Regions from separate parts of the Erwinia pyrifoliae DSM 12163 genome, predicted to be linked through region 3. Evidence: predicted binding sites of a transcription regulator. Region 3 holds the regulator's gene; each other region holds the start of a gene.
What was found. Region 3 encodes PurR, which represses purine synthesis genes. Its sites were predicted from a motif close to CANGCAAACGTTTGCNTG; they were not measured.
Positions count from the first base shown of each region.

Region 1 (5,339 bases), 370 kb from region 3:
GCGCAGTAACTTTGTGCACATCGATACCGGGCCGGTTCGGCGCTGGTAACGTGAAACCCTGCTGCCCTGTGGCGGCCGGCAATGGAGTATTATGAACTATCACATTATCCCGGTTACCGCGTTCGCGCAGAACTGTTCGGTGATCTGGTGCCCTGAAACCGGTGAAGCCGCACTGGTTGATCCCGGCGGCGATGCGCATAAGATTCGACATGAGATCGCCGGCCTGGGCATAACGGTGAAGCAAATCCTGTTGACTCATGGCCACCTCGACCATGTTGGCGCAGCGGCCGAACTGGCCGAACATTACGGCGTACCGGTTGTCGGGCCGCATAGGGCGGACAAATTCTGGCTGGACGGTTTGCCGCAGCAAAGCCAGATGTTCGGCTTCGACGAATGCGCGCCGCTGGCTCCGGATCGCTGGCTGCAGGAGGGGGAAGTCGTACACGTTGGCAACACCGTGCTGGAAGTGCTGTTGTGCCCCGGACATACGCCGGGCCATATTGTGTTCTTCGACCGGGAAGGCCGTTTGCTGGTTTCCGGCGATGTGATATTCAGCGGTGGCGTAGGGCGTTCTGACTTCCCACAGGGCAGCCACCAGCAGCTGATTGCCTCCATCCTGAACAAATTACTGCCGCTGGGTGATGACGTGACCTTTATTGCAGGTCATGGGCCAATGTCGACGCTGGGACGTGAGCGTATCAGCAATCCGTTCCTGCAATAATCGCCGTCAGAAGGTAAAAAAGCCTGCTTATGCAGGCTTTTTCCGTTTACAGCGCTGGTGAATCATGGGCGTGCCGCCATTGCGGCCTACGCACCAAATTACAGTACGGCGGCGATAGCCTCACACAGAGGGGCCATATTATCCGCAGTCATGCCCGCTACGTTAACGCGCCCGGAGTTCACTGCATACACGCCAAACTCTTCACGCAGCCTGAGCACCTGATCTTTCGTCAGGCCGCTGAAGGAAAACATGCCGTTTTGCGCGATAATAAAGCCGAAGTCACCTTTCGCCCCTTTTTCTTCCAGCGTCTTCACAAACAGCTGGCGCATAAGCTGAATACGTTCACGCATGTTGGTCAGCTCCTGCTCCCATTGCGCACGCAGATCGCTGTTGCCAAGGATGGTGGCAACCACCGCCGCCCCGTGTGCCGGTGGATTAGAGTAGTTCGCCCGAATGGTCGCTTTCACCTGGCTGAAAGCGGTGTTAACCACTGCAGCATCGCCGGCAACCAGGGTAAAAGCACCCACACGCTCATTGTACAGGCCAAAATTCTTCGAGTAGGAGCTGCACACGATCAGTTCCTGATGGCTGGCTGCGAAAGCGCGCAGACCTTCGGCATCCTGCTCCAGACCACGGGCAAAGCCCTGGTAGGCAAAGTCAAACAGCGGCAGCCAGCCCTTAGCCAGCGACAGTCTGGCCAGCTGCGCCCACTGTTCGGCAGTCGGATCAATACCGGTCGGATTGTGGCAGCAGCCGTGGAACAGGACGATATCACCGGCCCCGGCAGCATTCAGGCTTTGCAGCATGCCGTCGAAGTCCAGACTGTGGCTGGCAGCATCGTAATAATCGTATTCGCAAACGTCCAGACCGGCGGCAGTAAACACGTTCTGATGATTTGGCCAGCTGGGATTGCTGACCCACACACGTTTCGCGCTAGTCTGCGTGGCGATAAAATCTGCCGCAATCCGCAGTGCGCCAGTGCCTCCGGGAGTCTGCGCAGTGCGTGCACGTTGGCTGGCAATAACAGGGCTGGCGGCGCCGAACAGCAGTTCCTGAGTACAGCGGGCGAAGTCGGCAATACCGTCAATGCTCAGATAATTCTTGGTGGTTTCGTTTTCCAGCAGATACTGCTCAGCTTTTTTAACGCTGGACAGTACCGGCGTTTTGCCGGTTTCATCTTTATACACGCCAATACCGAGGTTGATCTTGTCCGGGCGTTCATCCGAGCGGAACAGATCGGCTAAGCCTAGAATAGGGTCGGCGGGTGCTGCTGCAATACGTTCAAACATAATGGGAGTCCGTTAGATTAATCTAAAGCGAAGTGTTGGCTCAGGTTACCGTCATACATAGGGATTGCCAACCGTTTGCGGCAAAAAACGTCAGGAATGAAGACAGGGAATGAAAATATTGCCCAGTCGCAACAACCGAAGCTCTGAACTCAAGGCCAAAAAAAACGGAGCCGAAGCCCCGTCCGTTAAGCATTATTCCGTAGTTAAACGGCGGAATAATGGTATTTAGAACTGGTAGACCAGGCCAACGCCAACGATGTTATCAGTAGAAATACCGGCAGCACGGGTGAAGTCGTTTTCATCCAGCAGGTTGATTTTGTAATCAACGTAGGTGGACATATTTTTGTTGAAGTAGTAGTAGGTGGCCACGTCGATGTACTTGTACAGATCCTGTTTGCCTACGTTTTCAATCTTCTTACCGACAGACTGCACGTAAGCCAGGGATGGACGCAGGCCAAAATCGAACTGGTATTGCGCAACCGCTTCGAATTTCTGCTCTTTGTTAACCATGCCGTTTACACCTACGCCGCCAACGTTACCTTTGATATAGGTGTTGTTACGGGTTTCACCGTACATCGCCGCAAGGTATACGTTGTTTGCATCATACTTAACGGCGGTCGACCAGGTTTCAGCGGTTTTGCTGCCGTTCGCGAAGTAGGCATTCTGCTGACCGTTGGTGCGATCCGATCTGGTGTAAGCAGCAGATACCGCTACGCCCTCCGGCATTGTATAAGTAACTGAGCTACCCCAACCGTTACCGTTGGCCTTTTCAATTTGACGACCGTCCGAGCTTTCTTCATTTTTACCCTGATACTGCAGCGCGAAGTCAAGACCATCAACCAGGCCGAAGAAGTTGCTGTTGCGGTAGGTGGCCAGACCGTTAGAACGACCCACCATGCCGTTATCAGAATAACCAGAATCACCGCCGAATACCGGCAGGATATCGGTCCATGCCAGTGGGTCATAGCCAACGCCGTAGTTACGGCCATAGTCGAACGCGCCATAATCAGCAAACTTCAGGCCGGCAAAGCCAACGCGGGTTTTAGAACCTGATGTACCTTCTGCTTCGGCCACGTTTGCCTGCACGTTATATTCCCACTGGCCGTAGCCGGTCAGCTGGTCGCTGATCTGAGTTTCACCTTTGAAACCGAAACGAATATAAGACTCATCGCCGTCTGCACGGGAGTCGTCTGAAAATTGGTGACGCGCATCAACTTTACCGTACAGGTCCAGTTTGTTGCCATCTTTGTTATAGATTTCTGCAGCGTTAGCGGCACCCGCTGCCAACAGAGCTGGGATCAATACTGCAAGAATGTTGCGCTTCATCATTATTTATTACCCTCGTTGGAGTTATTTGAACACCTGCCACTGCCAACAACAATTCTTTACAGAACCATGAAGAGAGTTTGGTGTCTTCCTGTGTCTGCAGGCATCTTTCCATTGGTAGCCCGGTTAATCTAGCCCGAAAATGCTACTAATCTCTTATTCTGGTAACAAGAAGAAAAATTGTATTTCAAATTGTAATAAATAAGGAAGTTTGTGAGTCAACTCTAAATTTACAAAAATAAAAAAAAGGCCGACGCAGTCGACCTCAGTATTTATATGAATTTCTTATATTTAATGCAGAGATCAGAAGGTCGCGTTACGTGGAGTACGTGGGAAAGCGATAACATCTCTTACATTTTGTACGCCGGTGACATAAGCGATTAATCGTTCGAAACCCAGCCCGAAACCGGAATGCGGTACGGTGCCATAACGGCGCAGATCGCGGTACCACCAGTAATCTTCTTTATTCAGCCCCATCTCGGCCAGACGAGCATCTAACACCTCAAGACGCTCTTCACGCTGGGAGCCACCGATAATTTCGCCAATGCCCGGAGCCAGCACGTCCATAGCAGCGACAGTTTTACCGTCGTCATTCAGGCGCATATAAAATGCTTTGATATCTTTCGGGTAGTTTTTGACCACTACCGGTGCCTTAAAGTGTTTTTCCGCCAGGTAGCGCTCGTGCTCCGAAGAGAGATCGATACCCCAGGAAACCGGGTTCTCAAACTTCTGGCCGGATGCCAGCAGGATTTCGACGGCTTCAGTGTAATTCACCTGGGCGAAATCGGTCGTTACAAAACGTTCCAGGCGTGAAACGGCATCCTTGTCTACGCGTTCCGCGAAGAAGGCCATGTCATCGGCGCGTTCGGTAAGCACCGCTTTGAAAGCGTACTTCAGCATCGCTTCCGCCAGGGCGGCATTGTCTTCCAGGTCGGCAAAGGCCATTTCCGGCTCCAGCATCCAGAACTCTGCCAGATGGCGGCTGGTATGCGAGTTTTCTGCGCGGAAGGTCGGGCCGAAGGTATAGATTTTCGAGATAGCACTGGCGTAGGTTTCGCCATTCAGCTGGCCGGATACGGTCAGAAACGCTTCCTTGCCAAAGAAGTCTTCATCGTAATTGACTTTGCCTTCCGGCGTACGCGGCAGGTTTTCCATATCCAGCGTTGATACACGGAACATTTCGCCGGCGCCTTCGGTATCAGAAGCGGTAATCAACGGGGTGGAAACCCAGAAGAAACCCTGTTCGTCGAAGAAACGATGCAGCGCCTGTGCCAGAGTATGGCGAACGCGCGCCACCGCGCCAATCAGGTTTGTACGCGGGCGCAGGTGCGCCACTTCACGCAGATATTCGATGCTGTGGCGCTTTGCCGCCATCGGATAGGTATCCGGGTCGTCGACCCAGCCGACCACTTCGACCTCGGTCGCCTGAATTTCAAAGCTCTGACCCTGACCCGGTGATGCAACGACTTTTCCCGTAATCACTACCGAGCAGCCGGTCGTCAGACGTAATACTTCATCCTGATAATTATTCAGAGAATTATTGACGACAGCCTGAACCGGATTAAAGCAGGAACCGTCATAAACGGCGATAAAGGATATACCGGCTTTCGAATCTCTTCGGGTACGCACCCAGCCACGTACGGTGACTTCACTGTCTACCGTAACCCGGCCGTGCAGTACATCCGCTACAGGCACAACGCTCATATTCGTTTCTCACTGTTAGTCTTTATCGGAATGGAATACCCCAATGCAGGGTACCGCTATGTTACTTGTCAGCGGAGGAGAAACAAGAGAAATTCGGGCACAAAGAGAGATTTATTCGGCAAGGTAAAAGCCGGGGGCAGATGCAATCTGCCCCCGCGAAGCAGGTCTAGCTGGCTTTCTTCACCAGCGGCAAATCAAAGGCTTTACGCAGGGCGCGCACGAAGGCTTTATCGTGGCAAATGGTTTTACCGGGGCTGTCTGAGAGTTTGGCGACTGGCTTACCATTGCACTCCACCAGT
Region 1 is NC_017390.1:2,499,839-2,505,177, reverse strand. Features, by position in the region: gene EPYR_RS11340 (YcbK family protein) at 1-49, shown strand, start outside; gene EPYR_RS11335 (MBL fold metallo-hydrolase) at 92-721, shown strand; gene EPYR_RS11330 (amino acid aminotransferase) at 820-2,010, opposite strand; gene ompC (porin OmpC) at 2,236-3,339, opposite strand; gene asnS (asparagine--tRNA ligase) at 3,640-5,040, opposite strand; gene pncB (nicotinate phosphoribosyltransferase) at 5,207-5,339, opposite strand, start outside.
Region 1: a site for PurR is predicted at 2,075-2,092, ahead of EPYR_RS11330 (amino acid aminotransferase). Genes of this name have one in related genera too.

Region 2 (5,339 bases), 1.1 Mb from region 3:
ATCGTGCTGTCGATCATGATCCTGCTGGTGGCAATGTTCACCCAGAAGACGCTGGAGTTCTCGGCATTTCCGACGGTGCTGCTGTTCTCCACGCTGTTGCGCCTGGCGCTTAACGTGGCTTCAACGCGTGTGATCCTGATGGATGGCCACACCGGAACCGCTGCCGCTGGCCACGTTGTTGAAGCCTTTGGTAACTTCCTGGTAGGGGGTAATTTTGCCATCGGGATTATCGTCTTCATTATCCTGATCATCATTAACTTTATGGTCATCACCAAGGGTGCCGGGCGCATCGCCGAAGTGGGTGCTCGCTTCACGCTGGACGGGATGCCGGGCAAACAGATGGCGATAGATGCCGATCTCAACGCCGGACTGATTGGCGAAGAGGAAGCCAAGCGCCGCCGCCAGGAAGTCACGCAGGAAGCCGATTTCTACGGTTCGATGGACGGTGCCAGTAAGTTTGTGCGCGGTGACGCGATTGCCGGGCTGATGATCATGGTGATCAACGTGCTGGGCGGTCTGATGATTGGTATTATGCAGCATGATATGTCGGCGGGAATGGCGGCAGAAACCTATACGCTGCTGACCATCGGCGACGGCCTGGTCGCGCAGATCCCGGGGCTGGTGATCTCTACCGCTGCCGGCGTGGTGGTCACGCGTGTGGTCAACGAGCAGGATGTTGGCGAGCAGATGATCGGCCAGCTGTTCAGCTCGCCACGCGTTATCTTGCTGGCAGCGGGGGTGATCGGCCTGCTCGGTCTGATCCCCGGCATGCCAAACATGGTGTTTTTACTGTTTACCGCCGTGCTGCTGGGCATCGCCTGGTGGCTGCGCGGCCGTGAAGGCCAGACAGGCGCACGTCCCGGAAGCCCGACGGAATTAGCGGAAGATAAAGCGCGGGCCGAAGCCGAAGCGGCACAGGTCAATGAAGCCACCTGGTCTGACGTGCAGATGGAGGACGTGCTCGGGCTGGAGGTCGGCTACCGGCTGATCCCGATGGTCGATCAGGAACAGCAGGGCCAGCTGTTGACGCGCGTGCGCGGTATCCGTAAAAAGTTTGCCCAGCAGATGGGCTTTCTGCCGCCGCCGGTGCATATTCGCGATAACCTCGATCTCTCTCCCACCTCCTACAGCATCTTGCTCAAAGGCGTTGAGATCGGTCGCGGCGAAGTGATACCGGAACGCTTTATGGCGATCAACCCGGGCTGTGCGGAAGGTGACGTACCGGGCACGGCCTGCGTGGAACCGACATTTGGCTTACCCGCTCTGTGGATCGATGAAGTGCAGCGCGAGCTGGCACAAACTTTGGGCTATACCGTGGTCGATCCCAGTTCGGTGGTCGCCACCCATCTGAATCATCTGATCAGCATCCATACCGAAGAGCTGTTTGGCCGCCAGGAAGCGCAACAGCTGCTTGACCAGCTGACCAAACAGTCACCTAAGCTGGTCGAAGACCTGATACCTGGCGTGATCTCGCTGACCACGCTGCATAAGGTGCTGCAAAACCTGCTGGCCGAACGTATTGCCATCCGCGACATGCGCACCATCATCGACACGCTGGCCGAATTTGCCAGCGCGCAGAGTGATGCCGATGAATTAACCGCCCGCGTGCGCGTGCGCCTGGCGCGCTCAATCACCCATCAGTGGTTTACCGCTGATGACGACATTCAGGTGATTGGGCTGGATCTGTCACTGGAACAACTGCTGGTGCAGGCCACACAAAGCGGCAGCGCCATTGAGCCGGGTATTGCGGAAAACCTGATGAAGCAGACCGGACTGGCTCTGCAACATCAGGAAGGCATTGGAGCCCCGCCGGTGCTGCTGGTTAACCCCTCTCTGCGCCTGATGCTGTCACGCTATTTGCGGCGCATCTTCCCGCAGCTGGTGGTGCTGTCAAGTCAGGAGATAAACAGCCAGCGTAATGTGCGCATGACCTGGATGATAGGCGGCCAGTCGTGAAAAGCGTGCTGCCTGCCCTGCTGCTGATCCTGCCGCTTGCCGTGCACGCCAGCCACAGCGGTTCCTGGAGCCGTCAGAGCTTCGGCGGCGTGATTGCTCGCGGTCAGCAGGAAATCACCAGTCGCCAGCTACAGCCTGGCGGGCCGCTTCCCACATCGGCCGTGGTCGCACGGGTAGCATGGCGCATTACCCCCGACAGCGCTCCACCGCCTGGCCTGAAAATAACGTTATGCAGCCGGGGGCGCTGTATGGCGTTGCCCGCGCTGTCCGGTGAGCAGGCGTTGCCGTCGTCATTTCCCGCCGACGGCCCTTTCCGCTTTGTCTATACCACGGTGACGCGGGGACCACTGGATCCGGTACTCACCATCCTCAATAATCATCTGACCGTCAACTACCGCACCAGCGCGCGATAGCAGTAACGGGCCAAGTCGGCGCGCCCATCGCGACGGCGGCTGGCTGTCAGTCAGCAATCCAGGCCTTTATTTTATAAGAAAACCTTATTATTTAGCGCGTTCGGTGCGCAACCAGATCGATAGGGTCAGTAACTAAAGCGGCGCGATTTGCCCATTCATGACCAGGCAACCGTTTACCCTGAGAAAAAATCTTCTCAATAGCACCATAGCGATAAAGTTCACTCTGCATGGTTTTTTTGTGATTAAAGTCACACTTTAACTAAATTGAAATGAAACAGACTTTGACAAGCGCGAGTGATACCTATTTGCTAGAGCGCTGATAGCGGCACACTGCCGCAGCATTTAAGCGGGTGTTTTCGCCACAGCTGTAACCACCCATTTTCGCCTGTAGAAGCGGCAACCCGACCTGAACGATAGCTGCCAGACAGGTCACTGAGCATGTGAAAAGCACGAATGAAATATAAAATAATGATCGCCGGAGCGCTGGCCGCGCTCTCTTATACGCAATCCTCAGCCGCTGAAACCGGTAACGCCGAATACGTTTCAGACTGGTGGCATCAGAGCGTTAACGTGGTGGGCAGCTATCACACCCGCTTCGGACCCAAGCTGAGTAACGATGTGTATCTTGAATACGAAGCCTTTGCGCATAAAGACTGGTTTGATTTTTACGGCTATATCGATGTGCCGAAATTCTTTGGCACCGGCAACGGTAATGACACAGGCGCGTGGGATGACGGTTCCCCGTTCTTTATGGAGATCGAACCACGCTTCTCTATCGATAAACTGACCGGCACCCAGCTGGGCTTTGGCCCGTTCAAAGAGTGGTATTTCGCCAACAACTACGTCTACGATATGGGCGATAATAAAGCCAACCGCCAAAATACCTGGTATATGGGGCTGGGCACCGACATCGATACCCATTCTGACATTGGCCTGTCGCTGAACCTGTATGCGAAATATCAGTGGGAAAACTACGGCGCAACTAACGAGGACAGCTGGGACGGCTACCGCTTCAAAGTGAAATACCTTGTGCCGCTCACCACCCTGTGGGGCGGTAATCTGAGCTATATTGGCTTCACCAACTTTGACTGGGGTTCCAACCTTGGCGATAACGCCCGGCCGGCACGCACCAGCAATGCCATCGCCTCCAGTCATATTCTTTCTCTCGGCTACGACCACTGGCACTACTCGTTTGTTGCGCGTTACTTCCACAACGGCGGACAGTGGAACGACGGCGTGGTACAGAACTTCGGCGGCGGGGATTTCACCGTGAAATCCACCGGCTTCGGCTACTACCTGGTGGTTGGCTATAACTTCTGATCGCCGGCAAGGCGCACGATAAAGACGCCAACAGCTCAACGCGCCGTCCGGCGCGTTTTTTTGCTGCCGGCAAAACACTATACTTGGCGGGCAATACAGCATCTGCAAACAGGAAGAGTTATGTGTGCCAAATTTGTTGACCACGACGTTACACTGCGCCCGCTGGAACGGGAAGATCTGCGGTTTGTCCACCAGCTGGATAATAACGCCAGCGTGATGCGCTACTGGTTTGAAGAACCCTATGAAGCTTTTGTGGAGCTGTCAGATCTCTATGACAAGCACATTCACGACCAAAGCGAGCGGCGTTTTGTGGTGGAGCATGCCGGCAGCAATGCGGGGCTGGTAGAACTGGTGGAAATTAATCATATTCACCGCCGGGCGGAGTTTCAGATTATCATCGCCCCCAGTCATCAGGGCAAAGGACTGGCCAGTCAGGCGGTCAAGATGGCAATGGATTATGGCTTCTCGGTACTGAATCTCTACAAGCTTTACCTGATTGTCGATAAAGAGAACGAAAAGGCGATTCACATCTATCGCAAGCTGGGCTTTGAGGTGGAAGGCGAGTTAATCCACGAGTTCTTTATTAACGGTGAATACCGTAACACCATCCGTATGTGCATCTTCCAGCCACAGTTTCTGGAGCGTTACAAACCCGCACAGGGCATGGTACAACCCACCGCACAGTAAGCTGGCCGGAAATCCGGCCAGGCCTGGTTTAATCATCAGGCTCCGCGAGCGCCGACCCGGCTCATCACGACCTGCAGGCGCGGAGGCTCTATTTTGTACATCCCGCCATAGAACGGGTCAACCACCAGCCAGCCAGGGAACCCAAGCAGTGGAATATTGCCCAGCAAATACCACAGGTTCGCGCTCTCTTTCAGCGGCAGCGTCTGCGGCACATAGCCGGCACGCTCCAGCATGACCAGATACTTTTTCTTACCGAAGTAGTTGCCGTTAGACTTTTCCAGCGTCACGGTTTTTGGCGTATAGCCTTCTGCTACCGCTTTACCGCTCTCGTCCTGCACCACAAATTTCACCCCGGGGGGCTGGGTTTGCAGCGTGACATCCTGCGTCTCGCTGGAGACGATGGTTGCACACCCCGTTAACATCCACGCCGCTATCAGCGCTGCGATCGGCCGTTTCATCATTATTCCTGCCTGAGTCCTGTATGCTGACAGTCTAAGCCTGACCGGGTAAGTTTTCATTATTTACCCGTACATACCAGCGGCGGAATACAACGGTTAATTAGCGGGTTATTCAGCCATCAAATGGGAAATAATCTGCGTGTATTTTGAGTGCGCATGCCTTTAAGCTCCTTTTTGTGAAGTGGTCAACAAAAACTGGCCACCGCGTTAGAGTTTTTCCAGTATCGATTTTCTGATTCGTTTGGTGGCAACCCACCATTATATTCGTGCGGCCTGAGTGCGCTGTAATATCCAACGATGTAGTCCGTTATGGCGTGAGTCGCATCGCTGAAGCTTACGTAACCTGTCACTGGCACCCATTCGTTTTTCAGACTCCGAAAGAAGCGTTCCATTGGGCTATTATCCCAACAGTTTCCACGCCGGCTCATACTCTGCCTGATCCGGTAGCGCCACAGTAACTGCCGGAACTGCCTGCTCGTATAATGACTGCCCTGATCGCTGTGGA
Region 2 is NC_017390.1:1,067,658-1,072,996, reverse strand. Features, by position in the region: gene flhA (flagellar biosynthesis protein FlhA) at 1-1,956, shown strand, start outside; gene EPYR_RS04755 (flagellar protein FlhE) at 1,953-2,369, shown strand; gene EPYR_RS04750 (nucleoside-specific channel-forming protein Tsx) at 2,823-3,689, shown strand; gene speG (spermidine N1-acetyltransferase) at 3,810-4,376, shown strand; gene EPYR_RS04740 (hypothetical protein) at 4,412-4,834, opposite strand; one part of gene EPYR_RS04735 (IS3 family transposase) at 5,020-5,339, opposite strand, start outside.
Region 2: a site for PurR is predicted at 2,532-2,549, ahead of EPYR_RS04750 (nucleoside-specific channel-forming protein Tsx). Genes of this name have one in related genera too.

Region 3 (5,339 bases):
TGGTCTGAACATTCACTGGAAGTTATTGATGCCGTGGCCCGGACCGGAAGTTTTACCGCCGCTGCCGCTGAGCTACATCGTGTGCCCTCTGCGGTAAGCTATACGGTGCGCCAGCTTGAGGAATGGCTGGCCGTAAGTCTGTTTGAAAGGCGGCATCGTGATGTGGTGTTAACCGACGCCGGACGGGTATTTAGCGAGGAAGGCAGGTTTGTCATCAAAAAAATGATAGCCACGCGCCGCCGCTGTCAGCAGGTGGCAAACGGCTGGCGCGGGCAGCTCAATATCGCTGTCGATCGCATCGTACGCCCGTCGCGTACGCGGCAGCTGGTGGTGGATTTTTACCGCCACTTTCCTGACATGGAGCTGCATATCATGCCAGAAGTGTTTAACGGCGTTTGGGACGCGCTGGCAGACGGGCGGGTGGATGTGGCGATAGGTGCTACACAGGCGGTTCCGGTTGGCGGGCGTTTCGCTTTTCGTGATATGGGAAGCCTGAACTGGCGCTGTGTGGTTAATGCGCTACACCCGTTAGTCAGCCGCCCCGGGCCGCTGACTGAAGAGTGGATACGCGAGTGGCCTTCGCTGGTGCTGGAAGATACCTCACGCGCGCTACCCAAACGCACAACATGGACGCTGGATAATCAGCGGCGGCTGGTTGTGCCTGACTGGGAAAGCGCCTTTGATTGTCTGGGCGCGGGGTTATGCGTTGGCATGGTGCCGGGCCATTTCGCCCAACCGTTGTTGCAGAGAAACGAACTGCGTGAGCTGGCGCTTAGCTCACCTTTTCCAGACAGTCCGTGCTGTCTGAGCTGGTCGGAACAAAGCGCCTCACCGGCGCTGAGCTGGCTGCTGGAATATCTTGGTAGCACGGAAACCCTGAAGGCCGAGTGGCTGAGCGAGCAACAGCATCCGGGGCCGATGCGCAATTAACGGCGGTAGTCGCGGTAAGGTCCGTCCGCCACCGAACGTCGTTCGATAAGAGAAGGATAAACCTCAATGGTCTGGGACTCTTCACGTTTGCTGGTAATGCGATCGATTAACATATCAAAGGCGGTCTCACCGAGACGCTCTTTCGGTTGATGTACGGTCGTCAACGCCGGAGTGAAGTATCGGGCGTTGCGCACGTTATCATAACCGATCACCGAGATGTCTTGCGGCACGCGCAGTCCCATTTCATCTGCTGCACAGATTGCGCCCATCGCCATGATATCGCCTCCGCAAAATACGGCGGTCGGACGCTGTTTCTGCGCCAGGATCTGTTGCATAGCAAGATAACCGGATTCAGGTTCAAAATCACCCTGTACCAGCCACTCATCACGCAGTGTGATCCCGGCCTCGGCCAGTGCTTTCAGAAAGCCCGCATGGCGCCCGCCCCCGGTGTTGCGTTCCAACTGACCCGGGATGGCAGCAATGTCACGGTGCCCGCGTTCAATCAGATAACGCCCCGCCAGATAGCCGCCATCAAATGCGTTATCCAGTACCGTGTCGGTAAAGTCACCGCGTGACTTGCCCCAATCCATTACCACCATCGGAATATTGCGGTTATCTTCTAACATCGCAATCAGCGCGTCCGGGTATTCAGAGCACATGACCAGCAGGCCATCCACGCGTTTTTGCGCCATCATCGACAGATAAGCCTGCTGCTTTTGGATATTGTTATGCGCATTGCCCAGAATCAGGGTATAGCCTTGAGCAAAGCAGCGGTGCTCCACCGCTTCGATGATTTCTGCAAAATAGGGTGCTTCGCTTGAGGTTGCCAGCAGGCCAATGGTTTTGGTGTGGTTTACCTTCAGGCTACGAGCTACGGCGCTTGGTGAGTAATGCAATGCTTTAATAGCCACCCATACCGCTTCACGCGTCTCTTCGGCGACAAAGCGTGTTTTGTTTATGACGTGCGACACGGTGGTGGTAGAAACACCCGCGCGCTTTGCCACGTCCTTAATTGTTGCCATGAAAATCCTACTCCTGGTGTTATCAGTAACCTGCTGATAACTGGTTTGTTAATCGTTTGCCTGGATGCAGGCTTTTCCCGACTGGACAGAATGATTGGGGGCTGTCTCAAAGAATCGGGAAGGGGTAAGGTTTGTCCGTAACAGGACGCGCAGTGCTGGCTTAGCCAAATTTTGGCACCGTTGCGCAACGCAGAGGATGAATTCTAACAAGGCTGCGCAAAGAAAACGAGATGTTTACTGTTAACGATAGGAATAATTGCAGACTGTTAACCCAATGTGGGTAATGGCGAAGTTAAATCACTTACCGAAATTGATAACGATGAGTCCAGACGGAATCGTTGATTACGAGGCAGCAATGCGTTTCGTCTCGCGGCCCGGCGGGAAAATTGTCTGCCAGCGGTTAACGAACCGTCTTCGGTGTCACCACGCGACGAGCGCCTATGTAATGTTCTTGCCAGAAATCATCACCCAGTGTGCTGACCTGAATATCTTTACCTGTTCGTGGTGACTGAATGAATTTACCGCCGCCGAGATAGACGCCTACATGATCGGCGCGACTTTTACTGTTGAGACGGAAGAACACCAAATCGCCCTTCTCAAGCCTGTCACGCCTGATCGGAGCGGCATCGCGCAGGTGATACATCTCATTTGCGGTGCGAGGAATTTTGAATTTTACTAAATCTTTATAGGCGTACCAAACCAGGCCACTGCAGTCAAACCCGGTTTTAGGCGAGCTGCCACCCCACAGATAGGGTTTACCCAGCTGGCCCATCAGTTTATTCACTGCGCTTTCACGCGCTTTTTGATAACGAATGCGATGCGCATTACTGAGCTTTATAGGGGCCGACAGAGCCGTCTTACGATCTGCACGCTGCCTGCCGTAACGTTTTTTTATTGTCTTTTTGATGCCGGGTTTGTAGGCAGACTGGCTTTTAACCGTGTTGCTTTTTTTTGTTGGGCGCTTAACGACAGTGGTTTTATTTTTTAACTTTTGTTTTTTCGCCGTGCTTAGCTGCGCCGGTCGTGCGGGTTGTTTAGTTTTTTTTACCGGAGGTTGTTTGATTTTTTTGGTTGTGGAAGCTTTTACCGGGCGTTTTTTGCGTCGTTCATCTTCGCGCGCGATATTTCGGTCAGCTTTGTGCCGATCGGCATTAACAGGAGCCTGTGGCGATGCGTGCGCCATATTAAAAAATAGCTGAGCGAAAGCGAGCATGAAAAGCGTAATGAATAGACGCATCATTTCCATTAACAGTTCGTGCATTGCGGCAGGCAGCAATGCGAGGGTAAATAGTCAATTCTGCACGCTGGCAGAAGGTTGTAAGAATTCTAAACTAAATGGAGAGCAAAAGGTAAGGTCTTTTTTGTTACAATAATACAGCCGTGGTCGATAGTTTAACATATATAATCAGTCTGTTAACTCAGTGCGTTACCTTAACTATTTGTCAACGGATGCAGCAAAGCTCAGAAGAAAATGTTATTTTGTTACCATCCTCTGACCGTTAACCGGGTGAAAACCCGATAAGTATTGAAAATGTCATTTTCAACCTCAGGTCAGAATAGCTACAATATTGGCTGGCTACAGCCTATACACGAAGTATCGTATTGAGGAAGGCATTTATGAGTACTGTTGAAAAAATTCAGCGCCAGATCGCAGAAAACCCAATCCTGTTGTATATGAAAGGCTCGCCGAAGCTACCGAGCTGCGGTTTTTCTGCTCAGGCCGTACAGGCGCTCTCCGCCTGTGGCGAGCGTTTTGCGTATGTGGATATCCTGCAAAACCCGGACATTCGTGCTGAAATGCCAAAATATGCAAACTGGCCAACGTTCCCGCAGCTGTGGGTTGACGGTGAGTTGGTCGGCGGTTGCGATATCATCATCGAGATGTATCAGCGTGGTGAACTGCAACAGTTGATCAAAGAAACCGCCCAGAAATACCCAACTGACGCCGCAGAGTAATCGCCTTGGCTGGCGTCTGAATGGGCGTGATGAAACTTTCAAGCCAGTCAGTGATAATAACTGACTGGCATTTCACTTCGGCGTTTCGCCATACCCCGGCTTGATCACTCATCTGGAGCAAACGGCTTCCCTCTGACGGCCTCCTCACTTACAGCGTCAACGATTTCAACTCACCGCCCGGGAATTGCGTTGAGCTGTTGCCTCAGGCCATCATATTTGGCTTCCAGCCCCTGAACAGAAGAACATCAGGTATTAAAGGCTATTTCCCCCCTAAGTTAGTTGCCGGGACAGCTCTCTGCAGCAGCGGGCAGTGGCCAACCGCCAAGACGTTTCCACCGGTTAACCAATTCACAGAACAGATCCGCCGTTTGCAGCGTGTCGTACAAGGCCGAATGCGCCTGTGCACTGTCGAACGCCATTCCTGCTGCGTGACAGGCTTTTGCCAGCACGGTTTGCCCCAGCGCCAGCCCGCTAAGCGCAGCGGTATCAAAGGTTACGAAGGGATGGAAAGGGTTTCGTTTCAGACTGGCACGTTCTGCTGCGGCGTTCATAAAGTTGAGATCGAACGTCGCATTATGCGCCACCATAACCGCCCGGTTACAGCCGCTGTCCTTAATCCCTTTACGCACCAGTTTGAAAATAGCGTGAAGCGCTTCGTATTCACTGACCGCCCCGCGAAGAGGATTAGTAGGATCGATTCCATTAAATGTCAGTGCTTCAGGAAGCAGAACTGAACCGGCAAAAGGCTCAACGTGGAAGTGAAGGGTATCATCTTTTTCCAGCCAGCCATCACTATCCATTTTCAGCGTTACTGCCGCAATCTCCAGTAGGGCGTTCGTTTTGGCATCAAAACCTGCGGTTTCGACATCAATCACTACTGGATAAAAACCGCGAAAACGGCTGCTCAGGGTATTCAGTTCATTCGATTCAGACATCGGCTTCTCATTGGCGATAAAAGGCAGCGCGCATTATGGCAAATTTTGTTGGGGGATGCAGCAGGGGGGGAGCGGGGTGCCTGGGAAGCACCCCAAAAAAGCTTAGTTGCCGATACCGTGACCAGCGTGTTTATTTTCAATAAGTTCAATCTTATAGCCGTCCGGATCCTCTACGAACGCAATGATGGTGGTACCGCCTTTCACCGGGCCGGCTTCGCGGGTAACGTTGCCGCCATCATTACGGATGCGATTACAGGTAGTTGCAACATCGTCCACGCCCAGAGCAATATGACCGTATGCATCACCGAGGTTGTATTTATCCACGTCCCAGTTATAGGTCAGTTCGATAACTGCGCCTTCGCTCTCTTCGCTGTAGCCGACAAAGGCGAGGGTATATTTGTATTCGGCATTTTCACTGGTGCGTAACAGGCGCATGCCCAGAACTTTGGTATAGAAATCGACGGAACGTTGCAGATCGCCAACGCGCAGCATGGTG
Region 3 is NC_017390.1:2,130,782-2,136,120, reverse strand. Features, by position in the region: gene punR (DNA-binding transcriptional activator PunR) at 1-930, shown strand, start outside; gene purR (HTH-type transcriptional repressor PurR) at 927-1,952, opposite strand; gene EPYR_RS09515 (C40 family peptidase) at 2,353-3,189, opposite strand; gene EPYR_RS09510 (Grx4 family monothiol glutaredoxin) at 3,570-3,908, shown strand; gene rnt (ribonuclease T) at 4,184-4,843, opposite strand; gene gloA (lactoylglutathione lyase) at 4,946-5,339, opposite strand, start outside.